DNA from 2 places in the Janthinobacterium sp. CG_23.3 genome. Region 1 is predicted to be linked to the other one. Evidence: predicted binding sites of a transcription regulator. Region 1 holds the regulator's gene; the other holds the start of a gene.
What was found. Region 1 encodes sigma-54, which starts transcription at its own class of promoters, with help from an activator protein. Its sites were predicted from a motif close to TGGCANGNAANCTGCTTT; they were not measured.
Positions count from the first base shown of each region.

Region 2: a site for sigma-54 is predicted at 1,546-1,563, ahead of ACFDR9_RS16535 (PEP-CTERM sorting domain-containing protein). Genes of this name have one in related genera too.

Region 1 is NZ_JBJXIB010000089.1:10,367-14,008, forward strand. It holds gene lptA (lipopolysaccharide transport periplasmic protein LptA) at 1-187, shown strand, start outside; gene lptB (LPS export ABC transporter ATP-binding protein) at 187-942, shown strand; gene ACFDR9_RS19065 (RNA polymerase factor sigma-54) at 948-2,417, shown strand; gene hpf (ribosome hibernation-promoting factor, HPF/YfiA family) at 2,490-2,843, shown strand; gene ACFDR9_RS19075 (enoyl-CoA hydratase/isomerase family protein) at 2,959-3,642, shown strand, end outside.
Region 2 is NZ_JBJXIB010000069.1:19,630-23,271, forward strand. It holds gene ACFDR9_RS16525 (YitT family protein) at 1-125, shown strand, start outside; gene ACFDR9_RS16530 (oxidoreductase) at 246-1,280, opposite strand; gene ACFDR9_RS16535 (PEP-CTERM sorting domain-containing protein) at 1,593-2,561, shown strand; gene gatB (Asp-tRNA(Asn)/Glu-tRNA(Gln) amidotransferase subunit GatB) at 2,683-3,642, opposite strand, start outside.

The sequences.
Region 1 (3,642 bases):
GCTGACCCGCCTCGAGGGCAGCAAGAAGACCGACGAGGCCGAGGGTCCGTTCATTTCCTACGACAGCCGCAAGGAGTTGTTCGCCATGGAAAACACCGCCAGCGGCGAAAGCAAGCCGGGCGGCGGCAGCGTGCGCATGGTGATCCAGCCGACCAAGAGCGCCGCCGCGGCGCAGGAGAAGAAGTGATGGAAGCGATCCACGGCGCCAGCACGCTGGTGGTGCGCGGCCTGCAAAAAAGCTACGGCAAGCGCCAGGTGGTGCACGACGTCTCGCTGCAGGTCGAGTGCGGCGAGGTGGTCGGCCTGCTGGGCCCCAACGGCGCCGGCAAGACCACCTCGTTCTACATGATCGTCGGCCTGGTGCCGTCGGACGCCGGCAGCATCGACATCAGCGGCGTCGACATCTCGCGCCTGCCGATCCACCGGCGCGCCCAGCTCGGCCTGTCCTACCTGCCGCAGGAGGCGTCGGTGTTTCGCAAGCTGACGGTGGAGGACAACATCCGCGCGGTGCTGGAAATCCAAAGCGTCGACGGGCGCGCGCTGAAAAAAGCCGAAATCGAGGCCAGGCTCGACACCCTGCTGGCCGACCTGCAAATCGAGAAGCTGCGCGAGAACCAGGCGCTGTCGCTGTCGGGCGGCGAGCGGCGCCGCGTCGAGATCGCGCGCGCGCTGGCCACCAACCCGCGCTTCGTGCTGCTCGACGAACCCTTCGCCGGGGTCGACCCGATCGCCGTCATCGAAATCCAGCGCATCGTGCGCTTCCTCAAGGAGCGCGGCATCGGCGTGCTGATCACCGACCACAACGTGCGCGAAACGCTGGGCATCTGCGACCGCGCCTACATCATCAACCAGGGCTCGGTGCTGGCCTCGGGCCGGCCCGACGACATCATCGCCAACGAATCGGTGCGGCGGGTCTACCTGGGTGAACATTTCCGCATGTAAATCCGATGAAACAATCCCTGCAACTGCGCACCTCGCAGCACCTGGCGCTGACCCCGCAACTGCAGCAGTCGATCCGGCTGCTGCAGCTATCGACGCTGGAGCTGCACCAGGAGCTTGAGCAGTTGCTGGGCGAGAACCCCCTGCTGGAACGCCTCGACGACCCGCTCGACCGCTCGCTGCGGCTGCTGGCGGACGGCGCGCTGAGCCCGACCGGCGCGCCGCCACAGGACGGCGCGGCGGCGCCGGGGCAAGATAGCGCGCCGGCGGCCGACGCCGAACCCGCGTACGACGGCGCCGAGCACGCCGCCGCCGACAACGGCGACAGCGACTGGAGCGAGATCGGCCGCGGCAAGGCGCCCGACGACGAGGATTCCCGGCCGCAGCTCGAAGCGAGCCAGCGCACGCTGCGCGAACACCTGATGGAGCAAATGCGCGTCACCGTGCAGCCGCTGCGCGACCGCGCGCTGGTCGAGTTGATCATCGACGCGCTCGACGACAACGGCTACCTCGAGGAGCCGCTCGACGAGATCCTGGCGCGCCTGCCGGCCGAGCTGGACGTCGGGGCCGACGAGATGCGCACCGCGCTGGCGCTGCTGCAAAGCTTCGACCCGGCCGGCGTCGGCGCGCGCAACGCCTCCGAATGCCTGGCGCTGCAAATCAAACGCCTGCCGCGGATCGCCATGGTGACGCGGCGCATGGCGCTGCTGATCGTCGAGCGGCACCTGACCTGGTTCGCCCAGCGCGACTTCAACAAGTTGAAAAAGGCCCTGCTGTGCGACGACGAGGACTTGCGCGAGGCGCAGACGGTGATCCGCCAGTGCAACCCGCACCCGGGCGCGGTGTTCGCCGCCGACGTCTCCGACTACGTGGTGCCGGACGTCGTCGTCAAGCGCGCGCGCAACGGCTGGCACGTCAGCCTGAACCACGAGGTCATGCCGCGCCTGCGCGTCAACGCCATGTACGCCAACCTGCTCAAGCAGGGCAAGGGCGAGGGGGCGATGGGCGCCCAGTTGCAGGAGGCCAAGTGGCTGATCAAGAATATGCGCCAGCGCTTCGACACCATCCTGCGCGTGGCCCAGGCCATTGTTGAGAGGCAGAAAAATTTCTTCTCGCACGGGGCGGTGGCGATGAGACCCCTTGTGCTCCGTGAAATAGCTGATACACTGGGTTTACACGAGAGTACTATTTCTCGGGTAACAACTCAGAAGTATATGCTGACCCCGCATGGCATGTTTGAGTTGAAATATTTCTTTGGTAGCCATGTCGCCACCGAAGCGGGGGGAGAGGCATCATCGACGGCGATACGGGCGCTTATTGTGCAATTGACAGGAGCTGAAGACCCGAAAAATCCTTTATCCGACAGTAAGATTGCGGACATGCTGGGAGAACAAGGCATGGTGATTGCGCGACGCACTGTTGCCAAATACCGGGAAGCGCTGAAGATCCCGCCAGTCAGTCTGCGAAAATCGTTGTAGTTTTACTTTGGTTCCTCTGCGCGCCAGAAGACCGGCGAAGGCACGAACCCGACATCATCTTTAGGAGTGTGTATGAATCTCACTATCAGCGGACATCATCTCGAAGTGACACCGGCCATCCGTGAATACGTACAAACCAAACTGGAGCGCGTGCAACGCCATTTCGATCAAGTCATTGATATTGCTGTCATTCTGACCGTAGACAATCTGAAAGAAAAAGATAAACGGCAAAAGGCCGAAATCAACCTGCGCATGTCCGGCAAGACCGTGTACGTGGAAAGCCTGTCGCAAGACCTGTACGCCGCCATCGACACCCTGATCGACAAACTGGACCGCCAGGTCATGAAGTACAAAACCAAAGTGCAAGAGCACGGTCACGAGGCGATCAAGCATCTGCCCGACACCTACGAAGCCGCCGCCGTCTAATCCGGCCCCCGCTTCCCACCCCGACTAAGGGCGCGTCTCGCGCCCTTTTTTGCGCCCGCGCCCGCGCCGCCGGTGCGCTAGTATACGTTCCTCTCCACCTGCCATCGACCCTGCCATGAGCGAATTCGTCCACACCTCCGTCCAGCACCGCACCGCGTGCATCGTCCTCGACCGCCCCAAGGCGCTGAACTCGCTGTCGCTGGCGATGGTGCGCCAGCTCGCCGCGGCCCTGCTGGCCTGGCGCGACGACGCCGGCGTCGACGCCGTGGTCATCAAGAGCAGCAGCGAGAAGGCCTTCTGCGCCGGCGGCGACATCCGTTTTTTCTACGACGCCGGGCGCGCCACGCCGCTGGCCGGCAGCGCCCTGCTGGAGGACTTCTTCAGCGAGGAATACGCGCTCAACCACCTGATCCACTTTTATCCGAAGCCCTACGTAGCCCTGCTCGACGGCGTGGTAATGGGCGGCGGCATGGGCGTGGCCCAGGCCGGCCCGGCCAGCCGCGTGCGGGTGGTAAGCGAGCGCACCAAGATGGCCATGCCGGAGGTGAACATCGGCCTGTTCCCCGACGTCGGCGGCAGCTATTTCCTGTCGCGCGCGCCGGACCGGCTGGGCCTCTACCTGAGCTTGACCGGGCTGACGATAGGCGCGGCCGACGCGCTGCACGCCGGCCTGGCCGACCACTTCGTGCCGCAGGCCCAGATGGCGGCACTCACGGCGCTGATCGCCGCCACCCCGGGCGCGTTGCTGCCCGCCGCGATCGCCGCCTTCGCGGCGCCGTTCAAGGCCGAGGCGGGCGCC
Region 2 (3,642 bases), on a different contig from region 1:
CCATCCTGCTCGGTTCGGCTTTTGTCGTCGAGCCTATGATGATCGCGATCTCCATCCTGGGCGCGGTGGTGCTGAACTTGTCGCTGGCGACCAACCACAAGCATGGCAGGTATATGGCGGCGTAGGTCGGGCCGGCAACGCTGAAATCAAGCAAAGGGGTCAGACCCTGGGGGGCTGGCCCCGGGGTTACGCCCTTGGTTTTAACGATTTCAGCGCCGCAGCCGCGTCATTCAACGGCATCAAGCTCAGACCGCGACAACACGGCCCTCGCTGGCGCTGCGCAGGGCCGCCTCGATCAGGCGTATCGTCGCCAGCGCGTCTTGCGCCGCCACCGGCGCCGGGGCGCCGTTGCGGATGGCGTCGGCCATGCCCTGGTAGAAGTGTTGATAGCAGCCGTCGGCCATCGGCAGGTGCTGGGCCTGGCCGTCGGCGGCGTCGGCCAGGTGCAGCGCGCCGTGCACCGGGTCGCGGCCCCAGCCGGGTTGGCCCGGGCGGCCGCCGGCTTTCAAGGCGTCTTCCTGCGGGTCCAGGCCGAATTTGACGAAGCTGCCCTTGTCGCCGTGCACGGCGAAGCGCGCCGTCGGCGCGTTGACCAGGCAGCCCGCCTGCAGCACCACGCGCAGGCGTTCGTAATACAGCACCAGGTGGAAATAGTCGACCGCGGCGGCGCCGTCGCGCAGCAGCGCGATGTCGGCGTACAGCCGCTGCGGCGGGCCGAACAGTTGCAAGGCCTGGTCGAGCATGTGCGGGCCGAGGTCGTACAGCAGGCCGCCGCCCGGCGCGGCCGATTCGCGCCAGCGTTGTTTGATATCGGGCCGGAACCGGTCGAAATGCGATTCAAAGCTCGTCACGCGGCCCAGCGTGCCTTGCGCCAGCAGTGCCTTCAAGCTCAGGAAATCGGCGTCCCAGCGGCGGTTGTGGTACACGCTGAGCACGCGCCCGGCCGCCTTGGCGCAGGCGATCAGCGTTTCGGCCTCGGCGCTGGTGATGGTGAAGGGCTTGTCGACCACCACGTGCTTGCCCGCCAGCAGGGCGGCGTGCGCCAGGCTGAAGTGCGCCTCGTTCGGCGCCGCGATCACCACCAGTTCAATCGACGGGTCGGCGTACAGTTGCGCCGCGTCGGCGTACACGGTGGCCGCCGGCCAATCCTTGTGGACCAGCTCGGGTTTGCTGGAGGCGACCGCGGTCAGTTCCAGCGTCTCGACGACCGTCAATACCGGGGCGTGGAAGGTGGAGCCGGCAAAGCCGTAGCCAACCAAACCAGTTTTAATTTTTTGCATGGGATTCTCGCGGCGGGTGGACGGTCCATGATGATACCCGTTCGCCGCCGGCGGCGCAGGGCGCTACACCGGGGACAGACCACGATTTCCGGGAAAGCTTTCCGGGAAATCGTGGTCTGTCCCCGGTTTGCTCGTGTCGCGAGAAAGCTTTGTCGAAAATCTTGGTCTGTCCCCGCGTTCGCCGGTGTCGGGAAATCTGACAGGGGGCGGCTGCGCTACCGGGCAGGCCGGGCCGTGGCGCCGCGCGCACCGGCGCGGCGGCGTCTGGCCCGATATATGCATGAACCTTCTTACTTTCCAATGGGGGTGGTCATGATGAATTTTCGTTGCGGATGGGGCGGGCTGGCGCTCGCGGCAAGCCTGGGCGCCGCGCCGGTCGCGCAGGCGGCGCCGCTCAAGGTGCTCTGGTACAGCTATGCCGACCAGGCGTCGGAATACAAGGAAAAAATCTCGCTGCTGGCCGATTCGGTACAGACTTTGCCCAGCGGGACGGGACAGGCCTGGAACCTGACGTATTTCGGGCCCGGCAGCGCGGCGCCGAATTTTTCACGGTACGATGTGTTGGTGGTGCAAAGCGGCGAGGCCTTCCGCACCGGCGCGCCGGGCGCTCCGAACGCGCGGCCTGACTACAGCGGCATTCTGGGCAACAAGGCGGCGATCGCCTCCGCCCGCGGCGACCGCACCTTCCTGACCGGCGCCGATTCCGACTTCCACGCCGTGCGCGGCGACACCGGCAACATCGCCTTTCCGGCGAAATGCTCGCCGAGCATCACGGCGCCCGCGTGCTGGGACGGCGCGCTGGGCCACTCGGTCAACGCCGTCAACTGGGCCGGCAACGGCAACGGCATGGGCGTGGTGTCGTTCTTGGACGGCGAGTTTCCCGGTTCGTTCTGGTGGACCAAGCAGGACTCCTTCCTGCGCCAGGAACTGCTCGGCAATGTCGGCTACGGCGGCCACGACCAGCACGCGCTGTTCGACGCCCGCAGCGCGGCCCTGCCGCTCAATGCCGGCCTGAGCTCGCAGGGCTTGTCGAACTGGAACTTGTCCTTCCACGCCTTCTTCAAGGACAGCACGCCGGGTTACACGCAGGTGGTCGATTCCACCGCGCTGCCGGGCTGGGCGCTGGCGATCGCCACCTCGGGCACGGCAGCGGGGGCGCTGAGCGCGCCGGTGATGCTGCCGCAGGTTGACGAGCCCGCCATGCCGCTGATGCTGGCGCTGGGGCTGGCCACGCTCGGCGTCATCCGGCGGCGCCGGGGCCGGAGCGTGGCGCCGCATTGAAGCCTGGAGGGCCGGTAGTCCGGCGCAAGCTGGACGACCCGGCGCGCAGCCGCATGCGCGGGTGGTGTGGCAGGGGCGCAGCCATCCTTGGCTGCCCCCCCCTATGCCGATGCCGGTTCGCTTAGCCGGCCAGCTTTTGCTTCAGCAGCTCGGTCAGCTGGGCCGGGTTGGCCTTGCCTTTCGAGGCCTTCATGGCCTGGCCGATCAGCGCGTTGATGGCCGCTTCCTTGCCGGCGCGGTATTGCTCGACCGACTTGGCGTTGGCCGCCAGCACCTCGTCGACGATCGCCGCCAGCGCGCCGCTGTCGGAAATCTGCTTCAAGCCCTTGGCGTCGATGACCAGGTCGGCTAGGTTCTCGTCGGCCGACTTGGCTTGCCACATGCCGGCGAACACCTCCTTGGCCAGCTTGTTGGAGATGGTGCCGTCGGCGATGCGCGCCAGCAGCAGCGCCAGTTGCGCACCCGACACCGGGGCGTCGGCGATGTCGACGTTTTCCCGGTTCAAGGTCGAGGCGACGTCGCCCATCAGCCAGTTGGCCGCCGTCTTCGCCTGTTCCTTGCCGGCCTTGGCCAGCACCGCCTCGAAGAACGCCGCCATCGCCTGCGACTGCGTCAGCACCAGGCCGTCGTAGTCGGACAGGCCGTATTCCTTGGTGAAGCGGGCGCGCATCGCCTCCGGCAGTTCCGGCATGTCGGCCTTGACGCGGGCGATCCACTCCGGCGAAATAACCAGCGGCGGCAAGTCCGGGTCCGGGAAGTAGCGGTAGTCCTGGGCGTCTTCCTTGCTGCGCATCTGCCGGGTTTCCTTGCGGTCCGGATCGTACAGGCGGGTGGCCTGCTCGACCTTGCCGCCGTCCTCGATCAGCTCGATCTGCCGTCGCACCTCGTAGTGCACCGCCTCTTCGATAAAGCGGAAGGAGTTCAAGTTCTTGATCTCGCAGCGGGTGCCGAATTCCTTCTGGCCGACCGGGCGCACCGAGACGTTGACGTCGCAGCGGAACGAGCCCTCCTGCATGTTGCCGTCGCATACGCCCAACCACATCACCAGCGAGTGCAGCGCCTTGGCGTAGGCCACCGCCTC